Persicobacter psychrovividus: one gene and its partner. The protein of the gene in region 2 binds, or shares a complex with, the protein of the main gene of each other region. Links are inferred from orthologs where the notes say so. Each region holds a gene or a part of one and is shown on either strand. Other genes may lie near its edges. The genes, in order: metK and groL.

Region 1 (8,441 bases), 1.8 Mb from region 2 along the record:
TCCCACTGGACGTTTATCAGAAACAGATAGAAGACCTCAAGTACAACTTCACTAACAGCTATGGTCGCTTCCCTACGGAAACAGAGATGAACTCTATCCGTCAGCAAGCATGGGACCTTATGGTTGTAAAAGAATCCTTCAAACAAGAATATGACGCTGTTGGCGTGAATGTTTCTGATGAAGAATTGGTGGACATGGTACAGGGTAAAAACATCAGCCCTCAGATCCGTGCCTCATTTACTGATCCTAAAACAGGGCAGTTTGATAAAGGTGCAATTGTTCAGTTCTTGAGCCGTTTGGGCCAAATGCCTGCTCAGCAACGTACACAATGGAATGCTTTTGAAGCTTCTTTGATCCCTGCGCGTAAGCGTATCAAATTCGATCATTTGTTGCAAGGTGCCAACTACATTACAGATGCAGAAGCACAACAACAATACCGAGCAGAGAACGAAGTTGCTGAGGCTAAATATTTGTACATCCCTTACTATTCTGTAAGTGATTCAGCGGTTGCGGTATCTGACAGCGAGTTGTCAAGCTACTTGAATGACCACCAGAAGCAATATCAAACAGATGCTTACCGCTCTTTGGAGTATGTAACATTCCCTATTGTTCCTTCTGCGGCAGATTCAGCAGATTTCTTCAAAGATATGCAAGCTTTCAAAGCTGAAATGGCAACGGTGCCTTCAGTAGAGGAAGATTCGATTTATGCTTCGGCTAACACCGATTCTAAAGCACCTTCTTTCGGTACTTATACCGTAGATCAATTGCCGATCATCTTGCAGTCCAATGAGAAAATCTTGAAAAAAGGTGACATCTTGGGACCATACAACGATGGTGGTTTCTATACATTATATAAGATCTCTGACGTTGCTACTGATGGAGCAAAATCAGCTCGTGCATCGCACATCCTGATTCGTGCTGAAGACAGCACACCAGCAGCTAAAGCAAAAGCAAAGAAAAAAGCAGAAGGTATCCTTCGTGCGATCAAGCGTGGTGCTTCATTTGAAAAAGAAGCTCGCGAAAATTCAGCAGATCCTTCAGCATCACGTGGTGGTGACTTGGGTTGGTTCTCTGAAGGCCGTATGGTGAAGCCTTTTGAAGATGCTGTATTCTCTATGAAAAAATCGGGTGTTTATGCTAAAGTGGTAGAAACACAATTCGGTTTCCATATCATCAAAGTAACTGAAGCGCCGATTGCTAAATCGTTTAAAGTAGCGACTGTTCAGCGTGAGATGATCGCTTCTGATGAAACACGTGATAAAATCTTCCGTCAGGCAGATAGCTTTACTGCTTCAGCAGGTGACTTGAACGAGTTCCAGGCGGCAGCGAAAGAAAAAGGATACCGTATCCAGACAGCACCAACTGTAAATGCTAACGATCGTCGTTTGGGTGCTATCGCTGATGCACGCACAGTAGTTAGCTGGGCATTCCGTGATGCAGCTATGGAAGAAGTTTCTGATGCTAAAGAGGCGGGCGATAATTACATTGTTGCAGCATTGACTGGCGTTGTTGAGAAAGGTACTGCTCCATTGTCTACCGTGAAAGCGGAGATCACTGATAAAGTGAAGAAAGAGAAGCAAGCTGAAGTTATCATGAAAAAGCTGAAAGGTGGTTCATTGGATGAAATGGCAACTGCTTACGGTTCGGATGCTAAAGTTTACGAAGCATCAGACTTGAAAATCTCTTCTAACATTTTGCCATCTGTTGGTTTCGCTCCAGAGGCTGTAGGTACTATCTTCGGATTGAAAAATGGTGAGATTTCTAAGCCTGTAAAAACAGACAACGGTATCTTGGTTGTTCAGACAATCGCTAAAACTGAAGCTCCTGAAATTGCAGATTACAGCAAGTTCAAGAAAGAGTTGGAAGCAAAATTGGATAACCGTGTATCTTTCAACATCAGCGAATCTTTGAAAGAGGCTGCCAATGTTAAAGATCAACGTTACCTATACTACTAAGAATTAAAGACAGCCACGGCTGTTAAAATATAATAAAACAGCCTGCTGATCTTTATCGGCAGGCTGTTTGTATTTAGATGCAAAATGGAACCGAGGGGTGCCTAATTGCCGTACAAGACGTATAATTAGATAAAAAGGAATATTATGGCAGATGATTCGTTTTCGTTCGAAGACTTTAAGGATAAGCTGGAGCAACAGTATGATTTCCCGACAAAATATACATTTAAGTTTATTGTGCCAGTAGCGCAGGTAGATCGCTTCTTTGAAGAGGTTTTCCCTAAGAAGATGGTGGAAGAAAAGCAGTCCAAGACAGGCAAGTTCTCGTCGTTTACGGCCCGTTTTTCTGTTCGTTCTTCTGATGAAGTCATTGAAATTTACAAGAAAGCTACCGTAGTACCAGGGCTTATTTCTTTATAAGCGGCAGGTTTTAATGAGTAGGTATAAAAAAAAGGCATCCGATATGGATGCCTTTTTTCATTGGTATGATCAATAATTAAAGACCGAATTCCGCCTTAATTTTATCTACATAATCTAATTTTTCCCAAGTGAAGGTTTCCACTTCTACCTCTACATCATCAGTGTATGGGCTTGGGAAAACAACTTTCTTCACCTCTGGCGTACGTCCCATGTGTCCGTAAGCTGCCGTTTCCTGATAGATTGGGTTACGAAGCTTCAAGCGTTCTTCAATCGCAAAAGGACGAAGGTCGAAAATGCCTTCAATTTTACGAGCGATCTCGCCGTCCGACAAGTCAACTTTTGCTGTTCCGTAAGTGTTCAGGTAAACGCCTGTCGGGCGTGCAACGCCAATGGCATAAGATACCTGCACCAAAACTTCTTCAGCAATGCCTGCCGCTACCATGTTCTTAGCGATATGGCGTGTCGCATAAGCTGCTGAACGGTCCACTTTGGAAGGGTCTTTTCCTGAGAATGCACCACCACCATGAGCGCCTTTTCCTCCGTAAGTATCTACGATAATCTTACGGCCAGTTAGTCCTGTATCGCCGTGAGGGCCACCAATCACAAACTTCCCTGTTGGGTTGATATGATATTTGATGTCGTCACCGAACAATGCCTGAATGTCTTCAGGGAAGCTGGCCAATACGCGAGGAATCAAAATGGTTTTGATGTCCTGTTCGATTTTCGCCAACATTTCCTCATCTGAATCAGCAAACTCATCGTGCTGTGTAGAGACGACAATCGCCTCGATACGCTCTGGTTTGTTGTCGTCAGAATACTGTACAGTTACCTGAGATTTTGCATCAGGACGAAGGTAAGGGATTTCCGTTTCTTCACGGCGGAGATCAGCCAACACGCGCAACAAGCGGTGAGAGATTTCCAACGCCAACGGCATGTAGTTTTCTGTTTCGTTGGTCGCGTAGCCAAACATCATTCCTTGGTCTCCCGCTCCCTGGTTTTCACGATCTTCACGATCAACACCACGGTTGATATCATCAGACTGCTCGTGAATGGCAGAGATTACCCCACAGGAGTTACCATCAAACTGGTATTCACCTTTGGTATAGCCTATTTTATTAATAACATTACGGGCGATATGCTGAACATCCAAATAAGCTTGGGATTTCACCTCTCCCGCCAATACAACCTGTCCTGTCGTAACCAAAGTTTCACAAGCTACTTTGGAGTTTTTATCGAACGCTAAGAAGTGATCGATGAGTGCGTCAGAAATTTGATCGGCAACTTTGTCAGGGTGTCCTTCAGACACAGACTCTGACGTAAAGAAATATGACATAATAATTATGATTTTAGGATTTTTTGAACTCGGCACGGGGACCAAAATCGCCTTGGATTCTCACCAAGAAAAACACTCCCACACAAAGAACATTAAAGTTTTTTCCAAAACATAAAGGTAAGTAAAATTGCAGTTACTCAATACCTTTTATGCACTTAATACAAAAATTGTCGGGAACTTACCAATTGATAGCTTTACCTTTTTCCATTCAGCAATGGTTTTGGTCATGATCATTTCGTCTTGTCCCGAAACATCTTTGGCGATACAGAGCTTTACATTGGCGCTGCAGGTTTTTACGAGATCAGCAAACAGATGATCGTTCCGATAGGGCGTCTCCATAAAAATTTGCGTCTGATATTTTTCGCGTGCAGTAAGTTCCAGTTTTTTGATGGCATCAATGCGGCGCTTTTTATCAATCGGCAGGTAGCCACTGAAAGCAAAGTGCTGCCCAGAGAAGCCCGAGCTCATCAGGGCCATAAATAAGGACGATGGCCCTACCAATGGTACCACCCTGATGCCGTGTTTGTGGGCGTATTCTACTGCCAGAGCGCCAGGATCTGCAATGCCAGGGCAACCTGATTCTGAAATAATGCCGACATCTCTGCCGTCCATTACAGGCTTCATCAGCTGCGCCAGTGCGGCATCTTTGGTCTTTTTGTCCAATACTTCCAATTCCAGCGCTTCAATGGTCAGTCCAAGCTTGAGGCTTGAGATGTAGCGCCTTGCAGTGCGAAGATTTTCTACGAGATAATAAGAAGTATTTTTGACGATATCCCGAACCTGTGGGGCAATCATTGCTTCGGCGGTGCCGTCAGCAATTACATTGGGAATCAGGAATAGTGTACCTTTATTTTTTGACATTTATATAAATTTTTGAATCGCTTTAAGAAAAGCTTCGGGCTGTTCGGCATGAATCCAGTGCCCAGCATTTTCTATTGTTACAACGTGTGCTTCAGGAAATTGATTTTTGATCAGGGCAGTATCTTTTTCCATGATATAATTGGAAAGTGCGCCCCGAATAAACAGGCTTTGGCCGTCGTAACCCAATTGTGGGTCGAGGGCCGCAACAACATTTTCGATCTGGTCTTTAAGTACCTCCAAATTGAATTTCCAGCGAAAGCCTTCTTTACTTCGGGCAAGGCCTTTGAGTAAAAATTGGCGAACACCGATATCCTTCAGGGACATTTGAAGCGCTGCGTCGGCCTCTCCCCTGCTTTTCAGGGCTGTCAAGTCCACACGCTCCAGGGCTTCAATAATTTCGTGATGATGCACAGGATATTGCTTTGGGGCAATATCTACCACCACCAGCTTTACAACTTTATCAGGATTTTCTGCCGCAAACTGCATGGCTGTTTTTCCTCCCATGGAATGACCTATGATTTTGGCTTCTTCAATGTTGTGTTCTTCGAAAAAGGCAAGCAGGTCATCTGCCATTGCTTCATAGTTATGATCTTGTGCGTGGGGGGAATTTCCGTGGTTGCGTTGATCTACAAGGTAAACGGTATGCTGTTCAGCCATTACTTTGGCGAACGTCATCCAGTTATCAAGTGAACCAAAAAGGCCGTGCAGGATAATCAGCTTTGGCCCCTGCCCCAATTTTTTAAAGTTGAGTTGCATGGAAAAGGTGGGTTTTAGGGTTGTGTCAAAATTTGAAGTGGGTGATCAGTGATTTCGTCAGCCATTGATTGTCCGCTTTGGCTCCTTGTACATCACCGATCACGATAAGTAAAGACCTTATTTAAGTTGTCTCAGGTAAATTTGGATGGTATTTTCCAGTCCCTGGTAAAGGGCATCGCAGATTAGCGCGTGGCCAATAGAGACTTCATCAAGCTGTGGAAGCTTTTCTTTCAAAAATTTCAGGTTTTCAGCATCAAGGTCGTGCCCAGCATTTATACCAAGCCCCAGGGCTACTGCTTTTTCTGCCGCCTGAACGTAATCAGCAACGGCCTTGTCGCGATCGGCCTGATAGTTGGCCGCATAAGGTTCGGTGTACAGCTCAATGCGGTCTGCTCCACAAGCTTTGGCACCTTCGACCATTTTAGGGTCTGGATCAACAAAAATAGAAACCCTGACACCTGCGGCTTTGATCTCAGCGCAAATTTCTTTGAGAAAATCCTGATGAGTGAGGGTGTCCCATCCTGCATTCGAAGTGATGGCAGTCGGTGGATCGGGTACCAAGGTGGCCTGTGCAGGTTTTACACGGTGAATGATTTCCATGAAACGGGCGTCAGGGTAGCCTTCAATATTAAATTCAGTGGTCACCACCTCGTTCAGGTCCAATACATCTTGATAGGTGATATGGCGTTCGTCTGGTCGTGGGTGGACCGTGATGCCTTCCGCACCGAATCTTTCTGCATCCAAAGCAGTTTTGACTACATTGGGATTATCCGCCCCACGGGAATTGCGAAGGGTGGCGATTTTATTGATATTTACGCTAAGCTTAGTCATATCCTTGGCTTAATTATTTAATTTGCGGCAATTTACTACTTTTAAGTATAGTTTATTCTAAAATTGTAAAGTCAAAAAAGGGAATTCCCCCCTGAAGGACTTCAGATTGTATTAATCACATAAAAATATTGAAATTATGAGCCTAAAGCTAAAGATCAACGACGACATCAAAACAGCAATGAAAGCAAAGCAAAAAGATGATTTACGTGCCTTGAGAGCGATTAAATCCATGATTTTGCTGGCTGAAACTGCTGATGGCAGCACTTCGGAACTGACCGAGGAGCAGGAAATTAAAATGCTTCAGAAAGCGGTGAAGCAGCGTAAGGAATCTGCGCAGGTTTATAAAGAGCAAGGACGCGAGGATTTGGCGGAAGTTGAATTGGTAGAAGTGGCTGTGATTGAGAAGTATTTGCCTGCACAAATGGGCGAAGAAGAATTACAGGCGAAAATTGCTGAAATTATTGCTCAGGTAGGCGCTGAAGGCCCTAAAGATATGGGTAAAGTGATGGGTGCAGCCTCAAAAGCTTTGGCAGGACAGGCTGACGGGAAGTCGATTTCCACGGTTGTCAAATCATTGTTGAACAAATAAGCTGAAGCTTTGGCAATATTTGATATTTGCGTCATACTGCTCATTGGCTATGGCGCTTATAATGGATTTAAAAAAGGGCTGATCGTCAGTATTGTAACGACCTTCAGCCTTTTTATAGCGTTATGGGGTGCCGTGAAATTTCAGGAACCTGCCACGAAAATTTTGTCGCCCCTCATCAATACTGACCCGCATCTAACCCCTTATTTGGTATTTATTTTGCTGTTTATCGCTTTTGTAGTAGGCGTGCACCTGATAGGTACCTTGCTCAAAAAGTTTGTAAACATGACCCTGCTCGGAAGCCTGGATACCTTTGCTGGAGGCATACTTGGTGTACTGAAAAATGCCGCTTTTGTAACGGTGCTTGTTTTCGGAATGACCAAAATTGCACCCGAAATGGCAGAGCGACTTTCCAAAGACAGTGTGTCATTTCCTTATTTCGAGAAAGCAGTAAAGGAAGTAGCTAAAGTGGTCCCTGCGATCGACTTTAAAGTTCCTGACATAAAAAAAATGGTTTAGATTGATTTTACTGATAGATAATTACGACTCCTTCACTTACAACCTGGTGGATTATTTTCAGCAATTGGGGGTAAACTGTAAGGTGGTCAGAAATCACTGCCCTATCGAGGAATTGCCTGAAGGTATCCGTGGGGTAGTGCTTTCTCCAGGGCCTGGTCGTCCGCAGGAGGCTGGCCGACTCATGCAATATATAGAACACTTTCACGACAAACTGCCCATGCTTGGCATCTGTCTGGGGCATCAGGCCCTGGGGATGTATTTCGGTGCCCCTTTGGCACTGGCGCCTACACCTATGCATGGGAAAATCAGCGAAATTTCCCTTGACAACACTTCCGTTCCATTTCTAAAGTTGCCAAAAAAAGTCAAGGTAACGCGCTACCACTCCCTGATCCTTTCGCAAATGCCTGAAAACCTGAAAGCCACCGCATATACTGATGATGGCCTGGTGATGGCCATGCAGCATCAGCATTTGCCGATCTATGGGCTGCAATTTCACCCTGAAGCAATTTGCACAGCCGAAGGACTCCAAATGCTTGAAAATTGGGTGCAAAGTATAGGTTACCGCCCTTAGCATGATGGGCGTTCAGTCCAAAGTATTTTAAAATAGGATTGGTGGTCAGCGGTGTGAAAGGGGAAGTATTTTCCCCTCAGTAGCTGCCTGTTATTTTCCTCTTTGACTCCTCCGACCTCTCCAATCATCATCAATTATAGCATATGCCCCACTATTTAGAGAAGGTGCTTCCGTATTCTGAAAATGGAAGAACTCGGGATTTTGCAGGATGAAAATGAGCATCGAATTTAAAGCTTGGCTGATATTTATTTTTGGCGATGAAAATTATCCTCGACGAATCGGTGGAGAAGTTTCCGAAAGCCAATAAAATATCACTATATTAAAGTAATGTGTGCCGTGGCGGAGCATCCTTCAGTTTGTGAGTATCGTTTGAAGTAAATGAGCAGGCTTCGCCATGAACAACAAACTTTTATTGGTCACAATTACTTGTTATAATGTGCTTGAGCTTTTGCAGGACTGTTTTCTGCCCGATAAGTTTATGTTGGGGAACCAATCCCGCACTTTAACTATTGATTTGGACTTGGATTTCCGTGTTGAATCAATACTTTTAGATAACCGATTTCTGAGTTAAAATTAAGATATGATCGCTGAATCTCTTATAAATCATTCTAT
Region 2 (8,303 bases):
TATTCTGCGCAGGAAAGCCTGTTACAATACCGCTTCCCTGGTAACATTCGCCAGTTGCGCAATATGGTAGAGCAAATTGCCGTGTTGGAGATGAGCAGAAAAATTGATGCCGAAACCCTGCGGAAATACATCCCTAAAGAAGCACCAAATTTGCCTTCTGTAATTCGCCGTGAAGAAGAATCAACAGAAAAAGAACGGAGCAACTTCGATAGTATGTCAGAAAGGGACATCCTCTATAAAGTACTTTTCGAAATGAGAAAGGATATGGCGGAGATGAAAACGATGCTGCTTGAGATGGGCTATAACAAAACCAGCACAACAAGCACTCCTCCCCCGCCGGTCAACAACAACTTACCCATGCTGGCAGCTCCAGGGCAATTCAGCAACAGCAGTGGCAGCGTTAAAGGGAACGAATACCCGGAGAACAAACCTGCCTATTCGGCCACCTCGTCCGAAAATGCAAAGAACAACGCCATGATGTACCAGGAAGAAGAGGAAGACATGGGCACCTATGAGATTTCGGAAGTAGAGGACATCAGTCATGAACATGCCGGAGAAGAATCCCTGAGCATCGAAAAGACAGAAAAAGACCTTATTATCAAGGCTTTGCGAAAAAATAACAACAAAAGACGGTATGCGGCACAAGATTTGGGAATCTCTGAACGCACCTTATATCGCAAGATTAAACAATATGAAATTGACCAATAATTATTTTCATCCATTTCTATTGTGTATCATTACCACGATAATTTTTAACTATTCATGAATATCTTTCGACGTTTTATATTCAGTCTCCTCCTGATCAGCGGATGTACCCTGTGCTTTTCAGGTTGCGGGTTTTACACCTTCACGGGTGCATCTATTGATTACTCCAAAGTAAAAACCGTATCTATCGGCAATTTTTACGATGAGTCCAACACGGGGCCGGCGAACCTGTCACAGGATTTTACCAATGCCATCAGAGATTATTTTCAGCAAAATACATCACTGGCATTAGTGGATGAAGATGGTGACCTGCAAATCCAGGGGGTAATCTCTGGCTACAGATTCTCGCCACAGGCACCACAATCGGGCGGTAACACCAACCTCGAAGGGGCCGATGCCGCAGGTTTGGAACGACTGACAATCTCCGTTAAGGCTGATTATATCAATACCACCGATGACACCTATAATTTCGAGAATAAAACCTTCTCGTTTTACGATGATTACAACCCCAACACCCAAGACCGAACCGCTGCCGAGCAACAGTTAATCCCGACCATTACAGACCAAATTATTTTGGATATCTTTAATGCCTCTGTCGCCAACTGGTAGTATTTGTAATTTATAGATAAAAAAATGACTTGTTTAAAGTACTATTTTATTCTATATTTTAGTGTCCACTTAAAAATTAGCGAGTGAAACTTTCTACATTTCATCATTTGCTCTATCATCTCGATACAGCTACCCTCTCGGAAATCACCGATCTACAGGATCTGAGTGAACAATACCCCTATTGTTCTCTTTACAAAATCCTGATGGCAAAGGTGGCGAAAGAAAATGATGGCTTAGATTATCGTGAAATGCTGCAGAGCGCGGCCCTGAGAAGCCCCGATCGAAAACACCTCAAAAAAGTACTTGATGAAAAAAACATCACAGCCTTTTATAATAATAACACGATAACCGATAACAATAACAATATTGAATGGGCTGCTGAAGACAAAATTGCAGATCAACGCAATATTGTACATCAAGAATGTAGAAAAAACAGTAATAATCCACTAAATTTACTGACTACTCAGCAACGGAAAGATCCCGAAGAACAATTTGAGGATCTAAATACCGATGATGCCGAGGGGATTGCCGAACAAATTCATGGGTATTTGGAAGAATACTTACGTGTGAAAGCACAATATGACGAAACACAGCAAATGCCTGAAGTAAAACCCGCTGAGGAAAAATCATCGATTACGGAATCAGAAGAAAAATTGGTGGAACAAAAAATAATGACCGATAGAGACCATCTACTGCGTGAGCAGGAGGATCTTATCGACCGCTTTATAGCCAACGGGCCGTCGGTGCGCCGACCAGTAAGCCCAACTCAGGAAAGTCCCAAAGCTGTGGACCTTGCTGAGTACAGTACTCGAATGAGTACGGAACTTTATACAGAAAATCTGGCGAGGATCATGGAGCGTCAGGGAAATTTATCCGAAGCAAAGAAGATTTACAAGGCTTTGATTTGGAAATTTCCCGATAAAAAAGCTTACTTTGTGAATTGCATTGAAAAACTACATAATCTTAGAAAATAAATGTTTACTGTTTTAATTGGAGTGATCATCGTTGCAGCAGTATTGCTGGTTGTGGTTATCTTGGCGCAAAACCCTAAAGGTGGAGGATTATCTTCACAGTTTGGCGGCTCAAGCACCTCTCAGATCATGGGGGTAAAGAAAACCACAGATTTTTTGGAAAAAATCACTTGGGGATTGGCAATTGGTATTGTTGTGCTAACCCTTGCTACTCACTTTTTTATTGGTGAGCAAAGAACTACAGGAGGAAATACCTTCAACAGCCCTAATGTAGAAAAAGCAATTCAGTCAGCTCCGGCGACTCAACTGCCTCAGGCACCTGCTGAAACACCAGCAAGTGACGATGCAGCAGCACCGGCACAAGAAGCACCGGCAAATTAATTTTGCTGATAAAACACACTCTTCACTGAAGAGCGGAAAGCGCTGTTCCTATTCGGGACAGCGTTTTTTTTATGCCCAAAAAAACCACCACCCCCGCAGCTAAAAAATGGCAGGTGATCTGCCATCAACATCCATCAGCTATGTCATTTTTTCAAGCCTGTCAGTGCCACAACCCACCCGATGATGGTATTTATAAGTCAATTTGTCACAAATAAAGACGGCTTATAAATTGGCACATTCTATGTTCAAATTATGTTCGAAAATGTTTTAATTTTTAAACAGTAATAACAGAAATGTCTAACGTAACCATTAAACCTCTTGCGGACCGCGTGCTTGTGGAAGCCGCTGCCGCTGAAACGACAACAGCATCAGGAATTATCATCCCTGACACTGCCACTGAAAAACCATCTCAGGGTACTGTAGTGGCTGTTGGCCCAGGAAAAAAAGATGAGCCTTTAACGGTAAAAGTTGGCGATAGTGTATTGTATGGCAAATATGCCGGCACAGAGATCACTCACGAAGGCAAGCAATATTTGATCATGCGTGAAGCTGACATCTTCGCTATTATTTAATCTGTTTTTTTCATTTTAATTCTAAAATCCATACATCATGGCTAAAGATATTTTATTCCACGCTGATGCGCGTGAAAAGCTAAAAAAAGGTGTTTCAGTAATTGCTGATGCTGTAAAAGTAACTTTGGGACCTAAGGGCCGCAATGTAATCCTTGACAAAAAATTCGGTGCGCCATCAGTAACCAAAGATGGTGTTTCTGTTGCCAAAGAAATTGAATTGGAAGATTCAGTAGAAAACATGGCAGCGCAGTTGGTAAAAGAAGTTGCTTCTAAAACTGCTGACATGGCAGGTGACGGAACCACAACAGCCACTGTCTTGACACAGTCGATCTTTGAAAGCGGTATCAAAAACGTAGCAGCGGGCGCCAACCCAATGGACCTTAAGCGTGGTATCGACAAAGCTGTTGCTTTGATCATCGAAGATTTGAAAAAAACTTCAAAAGCAATCACTTCTTCTGAAGAGGTTGCACAGGTGGGTACAATCTCTGCCAACAACGATAAAGAAATCGGTACGATGATCGCGGAAGCGATGGATAAAGTGGGTAAAGACGGTGTAATTACTGTTGAAGAAGCCAAAGGTACTGAAACAGAAGTAAAAACGGTAGAAGGTATGCAATTCGACCGTGGATACCTTTCTCCATATTTTGTAACCAATACCGAAAAAATGGAAGTGGCGATGGAGTCCCCTTACATTTTGATTTACGACAAAAAAATCGGCAGCATGAAAGAATTGCTACCTGTTTTGGAAGCCGTAGTGCAAACAGGTAAAGGTTTGGTCATTGTTGCTGAGGACATCGAAGGTGAAGCTTTGGCGACTTTGGTTGTGAACAAAATGCGTGGTTCTTTGAAAATCGCTGCTGTAAAAGCACCAGGTTTCGGCGACCGTCGCAAAGCAATGTTGGAGGATCTTGCGGTACTGACAGGCGGTACGGTAATTTCTGAAGAGCGTGGTTACAAACTGGACGCAGCAACCATCGATATGTTGGGTACTGCTGAGAAAGTAAACATCGACAAAGACAACACGGTAATCGTTAATGGTGCTGGTAACAAAGAGCTTATCCAGGCGCGTATCAACGAGATCAAAGTTCAGATCGAAAACACTTCTTCAGACTACGATAAAGAGAAATTGCAAGAGCGTTTGGCTAAATTGGCTGGCGGTGTGGCAATTCTTTACATCGGTGCTGCTACTGAAGTAGAGATGAAAGAGAAAAAAGACCGTGTAGATGATGCATTGCATGCAACGCGTGCTGCTGTTCAGGAAGGAATCGTTCCTGGTGGTGGGGTTGCTTTGATCCGCGCATCGAACGTTCTTGATGGTGTTGAAGGCGAAAACGAAGATCAAACTACAGGTATCAACATTATCCGTCGTGCAATTGAGGCGCCTTTGCGTACTATCGTTGCCAATGCTGGCGGAGAAGGTTCTGTCGTTGTTCAAAAAATTCGCGAAGCGGAAGGTGACTTCGGTTACAATGCCCGTGACGACAAATACGAAGCAATGGTAGCTGCTGGTATCATCGACCCAACGAAAGTAACGCGTTTGGCTTTGGAGAATGCAGCCTCAATCGCTTCATTATTATTGACAACAGAATGTGTTGTTGCTGATCGTCCTGAAGAAGGTGCTGGCGCACCAGCTATGCCTCCAATGGGTGGCGGCATGCCAGGCATGATGTAATAAACACATCAAAAAAGCATATTATTTTAAAGGCCAGTTATTTGACTGGCCTTTTTTTATATCCCATATCATCAGCCAATAGTCCAATTCATCACTATTTAGGGCATAAAGGCAAAGGTTCTTTCATTTTTTACAAGACGACATAACCAAATAGCCCCAAGAAAAGGTTAAGACCATAGATTATACACAAACTATAACTATGAAAAACTATATTGACCGTTTTCTCGACCCTATGCTCTCTGGGCTTGGTGGAGTTGTCCCTTCGGTTGTAGGGGCTATTATTGTACTCATTGTGGGTTTTTTGATTGCCAAGGCCATCAAATCAGTCCTTAAAACGATCCTCAGCAAATCCAGGCTTGATGAAAGAATCAACAAGCGGACAAAAAGTGGTAATTTCAATATTGAAAACACCATTGCAAACATCGTCTATTACCTCATATTAGTCTATGTGCTGCTACTTGTCCTGGACATGATGGGCGTACGGGGTGTTTTGGCGCCACTACAGGGCATGTTCAATGAATTCATTCAGTTTATCCCGAGAATTCTTGCCGCGGGCATCATCGGTTTTGCAGGCTATATTATTGCCTCCATTGCCAAGGAAGCTGCTGGCCTGCTTACAGGAGGACTTGATAAATTATCCGCAAAAATTGGCGTAAAGTCTTCTTTCGATTTCACCAAAGTGGTGCGTCAGATCGTTTTCCTGATAGTCTTTATTCCAATTTTGATCATTGCGCTGGACAGCCTGAAAATGGAAGTCATTTCTGGTCCTGCAACAGAAGCTTTATCTACCCTACTCGGTGCGATTCCTAACATTATTGCAGCGGCGATTATTTTAGCCCTGTTCTTTATCGGAGGTCGATACATCTCAAAAATCATTGAAAGTTTAGCCGCAAATTTGGGCATCGACCAAATGGCCAATAAAGTGGAAGGCATTCAGTACATTTCCCAGAAAACAGCAATCAGTAAGATCATCGGTAACCTGGTCTTTTTCTTCATTGCTTTCAGCGGTACAATTGCAGCAATCGAGAAGCTGCAATTCATGCAACTCTCTGCCATTCTAAGCGAATTACTTGAACTTTGTGGGCATATCTTCTTTGGCCTGATCATTCTCGGTGTAGGTACCTGGATTGCCTCCATCGCTTATAAGATGCTGAGCAAAAATCAGGAGAACAAATTCGTCGCTTCCATTGCACGTGCAGGAATCATCGGCCTGTTCCTGGCTATTGGTTTACGTCAGATGGGCATTGCAGACGAAATCGTTAATTTAGCCTTTGGGCTTACCCTTGGCGCCATTGCAGTAGCCATTGCACTATCCTTTGGTATTGGTGGCCGCGAAGCCGCTGGCAAGCTGATGAACGACTGGGTGGAGAAATACCGCAACAGTAAGGGTGGCAATAATGAAGGACCTAAAAAATTACATTAAAGCATCATGCAATGCACACACCGATAAAAATGGCTATTGATCACTCCCTTTTTAGCCACATCAATGAGGTGCATTGTTTTGTAAAAAGGAAAGATGTTACACGCTAAAGCCTTCATTGTATTACAAGAGGTCTTTGGGAAAACGTTTTAACAAAATCATTCCTTTACATCAAATAGTAAATTGATGACCATTAAAAAAGGCTGCCTTATTTTGGCAGCCTTTTGCTATTCTTCACGAATAGAATTATCCTGAATGTCATCAATTCCTCTTAACTCGACATCAAAAGAGAACATGTTCTTAAAGTCCTCTCCAGTGTCTTCCATATCTTCATCCTCCACATCATAATACCACACCACACTTACCGAAGTATTGGAAGGGTGCCCCTCTTCAAGCATCTTGAGCATATCCACAAAACACTTGCTTGAACTCGTATTCATGTATTAGAGCTGAAATACCACCTTGGTTTTTTCGGGCGGATTTTGAAGGTAAATCTTCAGCCACGTCGTCACCTTTGCAAAAAATGTCCGAGCATCTTCTGGTATTGAACGGCCTCGAAACCTCATCAATCCCTTGTCGGTAGATAACAAAATTTCTGGCGTACGACGATCTGCACTTATATATACAATCTCTCCTTTTCCCATTAGGTTGAAATGAATGCCTGACACAGCCAAAGCGCCATGCCACAAATGAATTTATTCCACAAATTAACGGAAAATTCAATGAAACACAATAAGAAGGATTCCCTCTTATGAAATAAAAATAGCAAACATTTAGTTCATATCTCTAATTGTTTAACAATCGAACTAAATTAACATTCTTAGTTTAAATTTAAATTATTCAATAGAATTGGAGCCTGCAAATCTTAAAAATAATTTAGATTAAATTTAAACATACTCAATTTTTAGGGGTTAAAAATGCGAATACTGCAAATTATCATACTTTTTTACCCTTTACATTGACACTCATCATAATTTTATAGAATATGCAAAGGTATATTTGTTATGTATTACAAACATGACACTTTTTTTAAAATTTTTTAATTATGCAAGAACACGGAATCAAATCGAAAAATGGTTTTGAACACTTAGGATTAAAACCAGCAGTAGTTAAATGGAACTTGGGACCTGCGGAATGTACGCAAGAGGTATTAAGCCGTGGAGAAGGTGTTTTAACAGACAGAGGTTCTGTTATGGTGGACACTGGTAAGTTCACTGGACGTTCTCCTAAAGACAAATATACTGTAGAAGATGCTCAGACTAAAGATTCAGTATGGTGGGGTAAAATCAACCAACCAATCTCTGAAGAGAAATTCCAGATGTTAAGAACAAAATTGATCGCCTCTTTCGAAGGTGAAACAATGTATGTTCGCGATATGTACGCAGGTGCAGATCCAAATTATAGATTGAACGTTCGTGCTTATAACACTATTGCTTGGCAGCACATGTTCACCTACAATATGTTTATCCGCCCTTTGAAAGAAGAGTTGGAAAACTTTGAAGCCAACTGGACAATTCTTTGTAACCCTAAGTTTGAAGTAGAGAACTACGAGGAACTGGGAATGAACGGTAAGAATTTCGCGATCGTAAACATGACTACCCGCGAATTGATCATCGGTGGAACGGCTTACGCTGGAGAGATGAAAAAAGGAATCTTCTCTGTGCTTAACTATGTATTGCCACACGATCACAAAGTACTTTCAATGCACTGTTCTGCCAACGAAGGTAAAGAGGGCGACACAGCGATCTTCTTCGGACTTTCAGGTACTGGTAAAACAACTTTGTCTGCCGATCCTAACCGCGCGCTTATCGGTGATGACGAGCACGGCTGGACGGAAAACACGATCTTCAACTTTGAAGGCGGTTGTTACGCGAAATCTGTTGACCTGACAGAAGACAAAGAGCCAGACATCTGGAAAGCGGTTCGTTTCGGTGCTATTGAAGAAAATACGCGCTTCTTCGAAGGAACGCATA

The links.
Region 1: the proteins of groL (region 2) and metK are in contact, whole or in part, in a cryo-EM structure (PDB 8P4O), measured with the Escherichia coli proteins. The link is inferred for Persicobacter psychrovividus from one-to-one orthologs.

What each region holds. Positions count from the first base shown.
Region 1 is NZ_AP025292.1:333,027-341,467, forward strand. The notes cover bases 1,578-4,557. They hold metK (methionine adenosyltransferase), read right to left. Parts: upstream 3,706-4,557; coding sequence 2,449-3,705; downstream 1,578-2,448. Other genes in these bases: AABK40_RS01425 (peptidylprolyl isomerase), read left to right, coding at 1,578-1,955; AABK40_RS01430 (DUF493 family protein), read left to right, coding at 2,100-2,372; AABK40_RS01440 (SAM-dependent methyltransferase), read right to left, coding at 3,853-4,557. Also shown: more of AABK40_RS01425, read left to right, coding at 1-1,577; more of AABK40_RS01440, read right to left, coding at 4,558-4,566; AABK40_RS01445 (alpha/beta fold hydrolase), read right to left, coding at 4,567-5,322; AABK40_RS01450 (pyridoxine 5'-phosphate synthase), read right to left, coding at 5,440-6,153; AABK40_RS01455 (GatB/YqeY domain-containing protein), read left to right, coding at 6,290-6,742; AABK40_RS01460 (CvpA family protein), read left to right, coding at 6,752-7,258; AABK40_RS01465 (anthranilate synthase component II), read left to right, coding at 7,260-7,829; AABK40_RS01470 (CBS domain-containing protein), read left to right, coding at 8,410-8,441. UniProt on the Escherichia coli protein: Catalyzes the formation of S-adenosylmethionine (AdoMet) from methionine and ATP.
Region 2 is NZ_AP025292.1:2,130,011-2,138,313, forward strand. The notes cover bases 2,751-5,592. They hold groL (chaperonin GroEL), read left to right. Parts: upstream 2,751-3,275; coding sequence 3,276-4,910; downstream 4,911-5,592. Other genes in these bases: AABK40_RS09085 (co-chaperone GroES), read left to right, coding at 2,960-3,238; AABK40_RS09095 (mechanosensitive ion channel), read left to right, coding at 5,110-5,592. Outside these bases: AABK40_RS09065 (sigma-54 interaction domain-containing protein), read left to right, coding at 1-708; AABK40_RS09070 (LptE family protein), read left to right, coding at 763-1,314; AABK40_RS09075 (hypothetical protein), read left to right, coding at 1,398-2,288; preprotein translocase subunit SecG, read left to right, coding at 2,289-2,666; more of AABK40_RS09095, read left to right, coding at 5,593-6,333; pckA (phosphoenolpyruvate carboxykinase (ATP)), read left to right, coding at 7,376-8,303.